4 regions of the uncultured Paraglaciecola sp. genome follow, and region 2 is predicted to be linked to each of the others. Evidence: predicted binding sites of a transcription regulator. Region 2 holds the regulator's gene; each other region holds the start of a gene.
What was found. The regulator sigma-54, encoded in region 2, starts transcription at its own class of promoters, with help from an activator protein. The targets are predictions, from matches to a motif close to GTTGGCACGNNNNTNGNNT.
Positions count from the first base shown of each region.

Region 1: Q0Y52_RS09645 (FimV/HubP family polar landmark protein) is a predicted target of sigma-54. The motif match lies at 1,349-1,367, and genes of this name have one in related genera.
Region 3: cynS (cyanase) is a predicted target of sigma-54. The motif match lies at 1,581-1,599, and genes of this name have one in related genera.
Region 4: Q0Y52_RS07060 (PEP-CTERM sorting domain-containing protein) is a predicted target of sigma-54. The motif match lies at 1,448-1,466, and genes of this name have one in related genera.

Region 1 is NZ_CALSOK010000010.1:423,369-426,586, forward strand. Features, by position in the region: gene Q0Y52_RS09635 (4-phosphoerythronate dehydrogenase) at 1-124, shown strand, start outside; gene Q0Y52_RS09640 (aspartate-semialdehyde dehydrogenase) at 180-1,196, shown strand; gene Q0Y52_RS09645 (FimV/HubP family polar landmark protein) at 1,573-3,218, shown strand, end outside.
Region 2 is NZ_CALSOK010000014.1:120,513-123,730, reverse strand. Features, by position in the region: gene lptB (LPS export ABC transporter ATP-binding protein) at 1-623, shown strand, start outside; gene Q0Y52_RS14150 (RNA polymerase factor sigma-54) at 792-2,285, shown strand; gene hpf (ribosome hibernation promoting factor) at 2,311-2,598, shown strand; gene ptsN (PTS IIA-like nitrogen regulatory protein PtsN) at 2,633-3,082, shown strand; gene rapZ (RNase adapter RapZ) at 3,083-3,218, shown strand, end outside.
Region 3 is NZ_CALSOK010000003.1:45,339-48,556, reverse strand. Features, by position in the region: gene Q0Y52_RS03810 (formate/nitrite transporter family protein) at 20-835, opposite strand; gene cynS (cyanase) at 950-1,390, opposite strand; gene Q0Y52_RS03800 (sigma 54-interacting transcriptional regulator) at 1,981-3,218, opposite strand, start outside.
Region 4 is NZ_CALSOK010000008.1:155,893-159,110, forward strand. Features, by position in the region: gene Q0Y52_RS07060 (PEP-CTERM sorting domain-containing protein) at 661-1,407, opposite strand; gene Q0Y52_RS07065 (DUF2986 domain-containing protein) at 2,836-2,997, opposite strand.

The sequences.
Region 1 (3,218 bases), on a different contig from region 2:
TCAGTTTAGATATATCCGAAAACACTATCCTATAAGAAGAGAGTTTTCTGCAATTGCGCTAAACACTGGAAATTTTGCAAATTCGAAGGCAATCTACGGTGTTGGATTTTTGCCCGCCATATAGGTGGTTCACATAATTCAATGCCACCCATAATTTAAATGTTTAGGAGTAAAAAACCATGTCTCGGGCCTTTGATGTCGCCGTGTTGGGCGCTACTGGATTAGTAGGACAACACATGATCGAAATTCTTGAAGAAAGAGGTTTCCCAATCAACAAACTTTATCCATTAGCCAGTGCTCGTTCTGCTGGTGGAAAGGTGACCTTTAAGGGAAATGAGATTAGCGTTTTAGATGCTGATGAATTTGATTGGAGTCAGGTACAACTAGGCTTCCTTTCTGCTGGTGGCAGTGTCTCAGAAAAATTCGCACCTATTGCCGCTGAAGCCGGTTGTGTAGTTATCGACAACACGTCTCACTTTCGCTATGAAGCAGATATTCCTTTGGTGGTACCTGAAGTGAATCCGCAAGCATTAGCTGATTTTCGTAATCGTAATATTATCGCTAATCCTAATTGCTCTACTATTCAGATGATGGTGGCTTTAAAGCCTATTCACGATGCTGTTGGCATTGAGCGTATTAATGTGTGCACCTATCAGTCAGTGTCTGGGGGAGGGAAGGCTGCAATTGACGAGTTAGCTCATCAAACTGCGGCGCTGCTAAGTGGCAAAGAAGTGAAAACTGAAGCCTTTAGTCGCCAAATTGCTTTCAACGTTATTCCACAAATCGATGTCTTTATGGATAATGATTACACCAAAGAAGAAATGAAAATGGTGTGGGAAACTAAAAAGATAATGGGTGATGATACTATTTTAGTGAATGCGACTGCTGTTCGTGTCCCCGTTTTTTATGGTCACGGTGAAGCCATTCACCTTGAAACTCGCTCGCCAATAGACGCTGAAGAAGTAAAAGTATTATTAGCCAATGCGCCAGGCATAGTGTTACACACTGATAGAGATGCATTTCCTACCCAAGTGAGCAGCGCCAGCGGTAATGATGATGTGCATGTAGGTCGAGTCAGAAACGATATCACACATCCTAACGGCATTAATCTATGGGTTGTGTCAGATAACGTGCGTAAAGGCGCGGCAACCAACAGTGTGCAGATTGCTGAAGTGCTTATCCGAGATTACATGTAAATATATATAAGGGCCTGTGTGACAGGCCCTCATCCATTCTTTTCTATTGCCGATAAGATACTTAATGAGTATCTTTCCTAATCAGCTCGCCATTTTAGATCAAACAGACCAACTGGTTTATAGTTGTTATATATTTATGCTGCGTTTTCAAACTTGGAATACGACTTGCTTACAAACATAAATTAATTGGAATAAATGTGTTTAATGCCAATAAAGCGACACTATGTGAAATTGCATAACTAGTTAATTTATATAGATAATCACTTTTATTTATTTTCAAAAGAACATACGAAGATATTGTGCAAAGTTGAGTGTAGCGTTGTGTCGTGACGTCATTCATAACGAGGAGCTATATTTTGGGGCCAGAAGGAATCATATGAATTTGCGAAAAATAGCAATACAGCTTTTAATTGTACTGAATTTCATTTCCGTTATTCCTGCTGCCAATTCTCAACAGGGTAATGTAAGAGGTCCTAAAAATTCTTCTCCTAGGTATTCTGAGCCACAACTTCAAATCCAACCAGGTACAAAGTCTGACACTTATGGACCCATAGTTTCTTCGGACACTTTATGGCAAATTTCTCAAAATTATCGTTCTAATAGCTCTTTGTCTGTCTATCAGGTTATGCAAGCCATATACGAGATTAATCCTGACGCTTTTGAACAACAAAATATTAATTTGTTGAAAGATGGTTCGATATTGAAAATGCCATCTGAGGCTTATATTTTTAATGTTAATAACAGGCAAGCGCAACAAAAAGCCCAGCTAGACATATTGAGCTTTAAGTCAAATATATCAAATAAACTAATAGAACAAACATCAAATGCCGCAGCTTTGGAGCAAACCAAGGAATTGATGGAGCAAAAACTAGAAGCGATTGACGAGGCTCAAAATCGCCAGTTCACTGCTATTCGGAAGCAATTTTCCGAATCCATAAACAGTGTGCAAAGCATATTGGATAATAATAAAAAGTTATCTGAAAGACTCAGTAAAGTGAATGCCGACATTGATGAAATGCGCAGTGAGGAACAAAAAAAGTCTCTGCAAATGAATCAAATGGGTCAAAGCATTGAAGAGTTGTTAGAAAAGTCTCGTCAAGATGATGCCGTTAAAGCTGCACAAATGGCAGAAAAAAACAACTCTTGGTTAGGTAATACGATAACAATTATATTGTTGTTCACCTTACCCGTTTTATTCGCACTCATTGCTTTTGCTTATTGGATGATTAAGCGAAAAGTTCCTACGGTTGTTAAGCCAGAAGATGATTCTTCGGACGACCTTTCTTTGGATCCTTTCGCCACTGAAATGGGTAACTTGTCAGGCGCATTAAGTGCCGAGGTGTCGCCACAGAACAATGATAAATTGGATGGTGGTGACTTATTTGGCGATGACGACCTATTTGATGATGTGTTATCTGAAGAACTTGAAGAATTGGTAGAGGATGCTTTAGGGGATAACATAGAAGATTCACTGATCGATAACTCTGAAAGTGTCGATGAGCTAGAAGATGATGACCTAGATAGTTTATTTGATGAAGATGACGATTTATTAGCTGATGTTAAAGACAACGATGACAACTCTGAGCTTAAAAAAATATTGCTCGAGGAAGATGAACAACAAGTTAACGCTGACGCTGATGATATGAAACAAGATGAGGGTGAGCCACCACTGGTACCTGATGATGAAACGTTTGCTAAATCTGCGGTGGATGAAGAAGAGCCAGCAGAGATCAGTATTGATGATTTACTTAATGAGTCAGAAGATGAAATCATCGAAAATCCTTTATTAGATGATTCAGACGATATCAATGAGGAAGCTTTACAGAAGCCAGATAAAGAAATTACTGCTCAAAGTAAAGAGTTGGACAGCGTTACAGACACTCTACTTGATGAGCTGGTACAAATGCGTTCTATGTTATCTGACGATGACGATGAGGCTCAACAATTACTCGGAGGTGCAGAGTCGCAGCTTGATATTCAGGCGCTTGATGACTTAGTAGCAGAGATAGAAGAAGTATTGGT
Region 2 (3,218 bases):
TAGGACCAAATGGCGCTGGTAAAACCACCACTTTTTATATGATTGTTGGGCTAGTACCTTTAGACAAAGGTGACATCTATATTGATCAACAGAATCTTACTCTGCAACCAATGCATGTGCGTGCTAGGCAAGGCATAGGTTATTTACCACAAGAAGCATCAATATTCAGAAAGCTAACCGTATATCAAAATCTGATGGCGATATTACAAACTCGTAAAGAATTATCAAAAGAACAGCGAGAACAACAGGCCGACTCATTATTGGACGAATTTAATATCAACCATATTCGCAATAGTTTAGGTATGAGTCTGTCTGGCGGTGAACGCAGAAGAGTAGAAATTGCGCGAGCCTTGGCGGCTGATCCAGAATTTATATTATTAGACGAACCCTTTGCTGGGGTTGATCCCATTTCAGTTAACGACATAAAAAAAATAATTCAACAATTACGCGATAGAGGTCTAGGTGTATTAATTACCGATCATAACGTGCGTGAAACCTTAGATGTATGTGAAAAAGCATATATAGTGAGCCATGGCGAGTTGATAGCTTCTGGCACTTCGGAAGAAGTTTTAAGTGATCAACGTGTAAGAGATGTATACCTAGGTGAACAATTCAGGCTATAGTTAAAAGAATATTACTTAAAATATTAAGCTTCCAGCAAAGCTGTCAAGCAAGCGAACTTGATTAGTATTTTATGATTGATGTGGGATAACTTCGACAACACGCTGTAATTTCTAGAATGAAGAGTTCATCTCGTCTGATAACAACAACAGATTAAACATAAGAAGTTAATGAAACCCTCTTTACAGTTAAGATTTAGCCAACAACTTACAATGACACCGCAGCTGCAACAAGCCATAAAGCTATTGCAATTGTCTACTTTGGATTTACAAGCTGAAATTCAAGAAGCCTTAGACTCTAACCCGTTGTTAGAAGTAAACGAGTCAGATGACAGTGGTAGTGGCGAAAAAGCCCTTGAAACTAACCACAGTGCCGATAATAAAGATAGCGACAGCACTCAAGTTGAAGTCAATGCGGATAGTGTCGATAGCGGCGATGCCCTGCAAAATAATGACATACCAGAGGATTTACCCTTAGACAGTACTTGGGATGAATATTTAAGTGCTTCATCAGCCCCTTCCTCTATGAGCAGTGCAGGATCAGCAGGCGATGATGATCAAGTATTTCAAGGCGAAACCACAGAAAATATTCAAGACCATTTGCTTTGGCAAATGCGTTTAACCCATTTTAGCGATACCGATATTGCTATTGCTATGGCCATTATCGATTCTATCGATGAAGCCGGTTATTTGACTATTAGCACTGAAGAAGTCCTAGCCAGTATGGATGACGAAGAGATTGAACTGGACGAAGTTGCAGTAGTACTTAAACGCATCCAGATGTTTGATCCCATAGGCTCAGGCGCTCGCAGCGCCCAAGAATGTTTACTAATCCAATTACGGCAGTTTGCATCAGATACACCTTGGTTAGAAGAAGCCAAGTTGTTGATTACTGATTACTGCGATCTGATAGGCAGTAAAGACTATCGTACTCTAATGCGAAAAACTCGTCTCAAAGAAGAAGAGTTGCGGGAAGCCATGCGTCTGTTGCAAACCCTTAATCCTAGGCCAGGTACTGCCATAGTCACAGGTGAATCAGATTACGTTATCCCTGATGTATCTGTTTCTAAGAAAAATGGCCGATGGAAAGTAGAACTTAACCCAGATAGCCTTCCTAAACTCAACGTCAATCAGCAATATGCAGCGATGAGCAAAAGTGTTAAGAACACTTCAGACAGTCAATTTATTCGTTCACATTTACAAGAGGCAAAGTGGTTTATTAAAAGTGTTGAAAGCCGCAACGAAACTCTTCTTAAAGTGTCTAACTGCATAGTGCAGCAACAAATGGGTTTTTTTGAACATGGCCCCGAAATGATGAGACCTATGGTGTTGAACGATGTCGCTGAAATGGTAGATATGCACGAATCCACTATTTCGCGAGTTACAACACAAAAATACATGCATACACCAAGAGGTATTTTTGAGCTGAAATACTTCTTCTCTAGCCATGTAGCCACAGATGCAGGCGGAGAATGTTCATCAACTGCAATAAGGGCATTGATTAAAAAGTTAGTAGCTGCAGAAAAACCCAGTAAACCTTTAAGCGATAGCAAAATTGCTCAGGTGTTGGCCGACCAAGGCATTATGGTAGCGCGGCGAACAATAGCAAAATACCGGGAGTCACTCATGATCCCACCATCTAACCAACGTAAGAGCCTGCTTTAGGCGAATTGAAGAAGGAATAGGCGATATGCAAATTAACCTTACCGGCCATCATGTAGATATTACAGATTCTTTAAGAGATTACGTACATACGAAATTTACTAAACTAGAACGACATTTTGAGCATATAAATAATGTTCATGTAATATTAAATGTGGAAAAGCTTAATCAAAAAGCGGAAGCCACTTTACACCTCAGTGGAACAGAGGTGTTTGCTACATCTGAACAGTCAGATATGTATGCAGCAATAGATGCTTTAATCGATAAACTTGACCGCCAAGTGATTAAGCACAAGGAAAAAATTAAACGCCATTGATAGCGTCAACGATAAACCACAATTAGAATTCATAATGGAAATAAAAGATATTCTTCATCCTGACTGTACTTTATGTGCAGTTCAAGGAACCAGTAAAAAACGAGTACTTGAACTTATTAGTCAAATTGCTAACCAACATTTAATTGATGTTGATATTGACCAAGCTACTATTTTGTCTAGTCTGACATGCAGAGAAAAAATGGGCAGCACTGGCATTGGCAATGGTATTGCCCTGCCACATGGTCGCCTACAAGAACTAGAAAATGTTATGGCTATTGTATTGACCAGTAAAAAACCAATCGATTATGACGCCATAGACAATGCGCCTGTTGATATCTTTTTTGCTATTTTAGTACCCGAAGACAAAGCATCTGAACACTTAGGCACTTTGTCTGCTATTGCCACGAAACTAAACAATAAGGACACGTTAAGCCTAATGCGCCAAGCAAAAACAGACCAAGAGTTATTTGAGGCACTAGGATAAATGAAACTTATCATTATTAGTGGGCGTTCTGGCTCAGGTAAATCTATAGTGCTGCGCTCATTAGAAGATCTTGGCTATTATTGTGTGGATAATATTCCAGTTAACCTTTTACCCACACTCACTCATACTGTAGTTG
Region 3 (3,218 bases), on a different contig from region 2:
AGCACCTACCCATAACTATTTATTTGGATAGCTTGCGTTCTGGCGATGTTTTCACATGTGTATAATACAAGGGTAAACCAACCAGGCATAAACCACCCGCAAGATTCCCTAAAACAGTTGGGATTTCATTCCACACTAAGTAGTCATATACGGTGAAATCACCCCCCATTATCATGGAAAAAGGGAAAAGAAACATGTTAACAATTGAATGTTCAAAACCCATGAAGAAAAACAACATGACTGGCATCCACATGGCTGCCATTTTACTGCCTGCAGACGTTGATATCATTGCACCAACCACGCCCATAGAGACCATCCAGTTACATAACATGCCGCGAATAAAAATAGTAAACCAGCCACCTATACCATTTTCTTGATAGCCTAACGTGCGTGATTCACCAATAGCGCTAACCTTGGCAGCGATTGCGCCACCGTCGACAGAATAACCATAGGTTAAAACAAAAGACATAAAAAAAGCGGTGGTCATAGCACCGGCAAAATTGCCAACAAACACTAAGCCCCAATTTCGCATCATGCTACTAAAAGTCACACCGGGTCGCTTATTCAACAGGGCGAGGGGCACTAAAGTAAACACTCCGGTTAACAAGTCAAACTTCATCAAATACAACATGATAAAACCAACAGGGAAAAGCAGCGCTCCTACTAAGGGGCTCCCTGTTTTAACCCCTACAGTAATCGCAAAAACGGCCGCTAATCCTAAAATAGCCCCCGCCATAAACGCCCTTATCAAAGTGTCTTTAGTCGACATAAACACTTTAGATTCACCTGCGTCAACCATCTTAGTGACAAACTCACTGGGTTCAATATAAGCCATTGTTGTTCCTCTTTTATATTATTTTAAATTTTATTCTTGTATCAAAAAACTAATAAGGCACCAGAAGCCATCAATTATTGATTAATTACAAAATACAGATTTTAATCTACTCGATCACCAAGATTTATAAGGTAAAAATTTACCATTTAACGTTAAGATAACTCGGTCACCTTTTGGATCAACTTCCTTTTGAACATCCATAGTGAAATCAATAGCGCTCATAATGCCGTCACCAAATTTCTCCTGAATAACCTCCTTAAGCGTATCGCCGTATACCCCCACTACTTCGTATAAACGATAAATAAGAGGGTCTTGTGGAACGGCTTTATCCCATTCTTTTAGCGGGTATTCCGTCAGAACTGACATTGCCTCTGCAGGTAAACCTAAAAACGTTACCAGTTTCTCAGCTATCTCCGCTGGGCAACTATTCATACCTAAACAAGCGGAAGTGGTCCAAATAGTTGACATGCCAACTGCTTGTGCAATTTCTTCCCATGTTAATTTTCTTTCATTTTTTATGGTGAAAATGAGTTCGGTTACATCGATTTTTTTCATAATTCATTCCTCAAATAATCATTCTGGACAGCAATAGTGCAAAATATGATGACGCCATAATCTTTAATTGTGCAGACTTAGAATCGTTCAAGTTTTGTAATAATTAACTAGTACTCTTTTATTCCGCGTTAATTTATTGCTTTGGGTCTCGTTCAATTGCTAATAGCAAACCCCATAAGCAATATACTTATTGCGATAACTGTGCCAGAAGTTAATTTTAAATAAGTCACTGAATTTAATGGATTAAATATTAATTAAAAGAAAATGCTTCACCACGAATTATCGTTAATAACGAAAGTTCATTGTTTTTTCAACGACATTACGTTGTTTTTCCTAAAAATTAATTCGTTGAATCAGCACTTCTTTATTAAAATTATATTTCACCCTAGGTATAGAGACCTTTGTTGTCTTCAACGGATAATCACTGCAGACAAAACTTTGATAAATGATTTACCTTGACCGTTGGATTCGATAAACATTATTGTAAGTCACAGAGACACAATTCACTGTGCTCACCTCATTCTGTTTACATATTTTGAAACTTCACATATGACAGAGAATGTGACTAAAACAAATCTTGATGGATTGTTTTATGTTTGAAATAAGGACTTCTTAATATTATATTTTTTTATTCTGGAAGCTAGTGTAGTAGGTTTTAAGCCCAAGATAGCAGCGGCACCATCTTCCCCATAAATTTTACCGTTGGCTTGTTTTAGCGCCATTTCAATACTTGAAACGCTTAACTTTATTTTTTGAGTCTCGTTTAAAATATCAACGGGTTGAACCTGGCTGACTGCTCTGGGAAAAGTAGTTGAAGACAAAAAGTCGAAATATAGCTTATTATCACTGGACAAAATAACCTGGCGCTCAATAATATTTTCTAGCTCTCTGATATTACCTGGCCAATGATAGGCTTTTAAATTTTCTAGTTGGGCAAGTGATACTTTGGGATGTACTTTATTGGCACGTTTGCAAATTTTATCAATAAAATGTTTGGTTAACATAGGTAGGTCTTCCAGTCGCTTTCTTAGAGGAGGTGATTCAACTGGAAATACATTGAGTCGGAAATACAAGTCTTCACGAAACGCACCTTTTTCCACCAATGATTTGAGATCTTGATTGGTTGCGGCGATAACTCGCACATCCACACTGCATGTTTTTGAGTCGCCTACACGCTCAAATTGCTGTTCTTGTAATACTCGCAACAGTTTACTCTGCAGTTGCAATGGTATTTCACCTACCTCATCTAAAAATATTGTGGCACCATCAGCTAACTCAAAGCGCCCGGCACGATCTGAAACAGCACCAGAGAACGCACCTCTTACATGGCCAAAAAACTCACTTTCGAATAGTTCTACGGGGATCGCCGCACAGTTTACACGGATTAGTGGGCGGGCTTTGCGAGCACTGATTTCGTGTATTGCTCTGGCGATCAATTCTTTACCCGTGCCAGATTCACCGATGATAAGAACGTTTGCGTCGGTTGGAGCAACGAGTTCGATTTGACGCACCATGTGCTGAACAGCTTGACTTTGTCCAATAATTTGATGGTGGTTGAAATCCGCATTGATCTCTTCTTGCAGGTAGGCGTTTTCTAACTCCAGGCGATGTTTTAAAGTATCAATTTCATTAATTGCATTGAGTAGTTTCTTTTCGGTTTTCTTACGTTCAGTAATATCACGGAAAATGACCACTGCGCCGACAAGATTGCCGTTATCGGTAACCGGAGTGCTAGTGTACTCAACCGGAATTGCTATACCTGATTTACTCCAAAATACCTCATCATCTATGCTGTGCACCGATCCGTCATGAAATGCAGCATAGATGG
Region 4 (3,218 bases), on a different contig from region 2:
TTGTTCTTAGTTTTTTAATGAGGTCATGAAGGCAGAGAAAGCTGCCTTTTTTGTTTTCGACTTAAATGGTTTTTGAGTTGGTAACATTGTGTGTCTTTGTAACTCACAAACTGTATTACCGTTTTGAGCGAATTGCAGACGGTTGGAAGATTAGCTTTTCTAACCGTTTAAATACCAAGTACACGCTGAAAGCTGGTATCTAACGGCGAAAATCGAGCACTGCCTCAGATAAGTCTGTTTGAATAAAAGTAGTTCATCATCATAAACAAAAGCAATATTCAAAATTGTTTTGCACAACAGCGGTAGACGTTTGTTTTGCATTTTGAATTATTTGAGAACAGTTGAGTAATAGACGAGAAATCGCCGGTTTGCGCTCCCTCAGGGATATAAAAGATAGGTAAATATGAGGCAAAATGACGTTTTAATCTACCTATACACTGTTTATTTACGTGTTCTTTTGGCGGCCTCTGTTATGAAGGGTGAATACGGGCGATTGACTTGAATAGCGAGGGAGATATTTGCTTATCTTTTTAACCATGCCTGTTCAATTTTATAGGTTGCGTGAGTTCAAAATTTAGTAGTAACACTTTGATAGAGATAGAGATCGAGAGTGGTAAAGTGATCTATTTACCGCTCTACGTTAAGTCGATAGCGTCAGGTTTAAGGTTGTTTTTTTAATCGACGTGATGCTAAGCCAATCATTCCCAAGGCAAGCATGGCAAGTGAAGATGGTTCCGGCACACTTACTGGTGGGCTGATGTCTTCCACGGGAGAAAAGTTGTTAAAAGCAAGGCCTATACCTTTTGTTTTACTACCAGTAAACGTGATATTAATTTGTGTGATATCGCTTAGGCCATTAAAACCGAACGCCCATGGCATACCATCTAAAGTGCGGTCGATGCCCAGTGGTGATTGAATTGAGTCAAGCAAGGTAGATCCATTGAATGCTTGAACTAAGAATCTTTCAGTTGCCTTACCTCCATCAATGTCCCAAATCTCACCAGACGCTGCAGTAACAGGGTTATCTGCTTCATATAAAATGGTAAAGACTCCAAAAGGTTCGTAAGGAGTACTTTGCCTTAAGAAAAAATCACCTAACAACGATGTATAACCAGGAGCTGCAGTATCTTTAGCGGAACCAGCGCCCCAGAACCCAGTATCATTGCCAGCATCACTATTCCCAGCGCCCTCAAAAACAGCTTTAGTGTCTAAAACGCCATCGAAATTACTATCAAAACCAAAACGTACGGTTACTCCATCTGCCATAAAAGCATCCGTAAATTCTATTGTACCATTATCTGTCGGTACACCACCTGATGCTGTTGTTTCAAAATCAATAAGCCCAGCGTTTACGTTTAATGCCATTGGCAAAAAAAGAATACCGCATAAGATTTGTTTCACATTCATAATAACTCCTGATTACAAAAATATTTAGTTCAACAACCTATATCAATATTTGCGCCAACACGCATAAATTGATAAACCATATATTTATCATAAACTTAAGTGCAATCCTCTTTTTGCTGTTTAGATTGTAATTTGCTTTATGCATTGCAATTTGTAAATACCCCAAACGGACAGACTAAAAAAGAACGTTAGTGACCGTATAACATGCTTAACTTGGTGGTAAAAATTACTGTTCCATACAATGAAGGAATCTTTAGTTATTCGCCTAATTACATGGATATACATGGAACTCTTGTGAATTTCCTCTAAATAACCCATATGGTAGTGACATGAAAAATTCCGGAACCACTATGCTGCTGGTTAGCTTAACAAGCAAAGCCAGCGGATAAACCGCTGCTTTAGGCGTTAGAGCGTCAAGTTTAATCTTGATGCATCTTGCAGGGTGTAAGTCCCTGTCGGGTAAGGTCTAACCAACCGCGCGTATCGAGTGTTGCGCTTGTGGCGGAAAGAATCTTTGAACTCGAACAATACAAGTGAAGCGTACACAGATAAATGTATAGGCCGTAGGGGTTTCGCAGACCCTAAGAACTGGCATAGCAGACAGCTTCGAAATAAAAATTGAGGTCGGTGAGGGGCTTAACGCCCACCGAAACCTATACAGAAGCATCCACTAATGGTGAGGATGTGGAGGGCCTCCGGAGTCAAAAGGTTGTGGCATGTACATACAGATGCACTTGAGAACTTGAGAGATCCATTTATTCCCCTCATGATATTATTCCCGCGAATTGAATTGCTAGAGACACGAAGCTCTGCTGAGACCGGACTACGCTGGTGCGCGAGAATAATTAATCAGCATGAGGAACGTCGAGCGTCCCGTAACGGGGATATTGGCCGATGGTTAAATGGAAGTCGGATCATGCATAGTACTCTGAGGTTGGGAGAGCCAACTACATGGGGAAGGACTTGACGGAAGTACATAGCTCTCAGAGGACACTCATCCCCGACGCAGAAGATTGGGAATATTATGAGCTACCCGCACTGAGAGGAATAGCCAGAAAAGCAAAACAAGAACCCACACATCGCTTTCGCGATTTGTCTCGCTGTTTAAACGAAACCCATTGGCGCTATGCATTCAGTAAAATGAACAAAAGGCGGCGAGCGGGGTCGATAATGTTACCTATCAAGATTATCAAAAACACTTTGATGAAAATGCAGAGGAGCTTATAGGCCGTTTAAAGAGGCAAAGCTACAAAGCCCGGTTGGTGAAACGGAATAAAAGGGTCAGTGTAAAATTAAGCAAATCAAAATTGAGGGGGAAGATCACTTGATTTGCCACTCGCTTTATTTGGAGATGTTAATGTCCGCTATTGGCCGATAGCCGAGCATACAATATCTGTTCTCCGACGAGAATTAGAGGAGAAACTAAGGTCACTTCTCAGAATTGACGTTTGTGTCTTCAGCAGACTCAGTGAGTATTGTTTCCCGATCGCCTTTGCTAATATATTTAGGTTTGATTTTTGAAGACAATTTAGCATTTGCTTTTTTCGCACGCGCTTTTAAAATCTGATTACCTTTTTTACGACGGTTCATTGTATTATTCCAATCTATCTGTTCTTATATAATATCACTTTCGAACATGTAACCAAATATAATACCGCACTCTTTGGTGTATGAGTAAAACACTGGTAGTAAATATCTAGTGTGTAAAGTGAAACCGAGCAAACTGTTATCTGTGTGGTATTAAATTGTGGTGAAACATTAATAATAAAACCAACTAAATTTTATCCGCTTCTATTTCGAAACGTGCATAG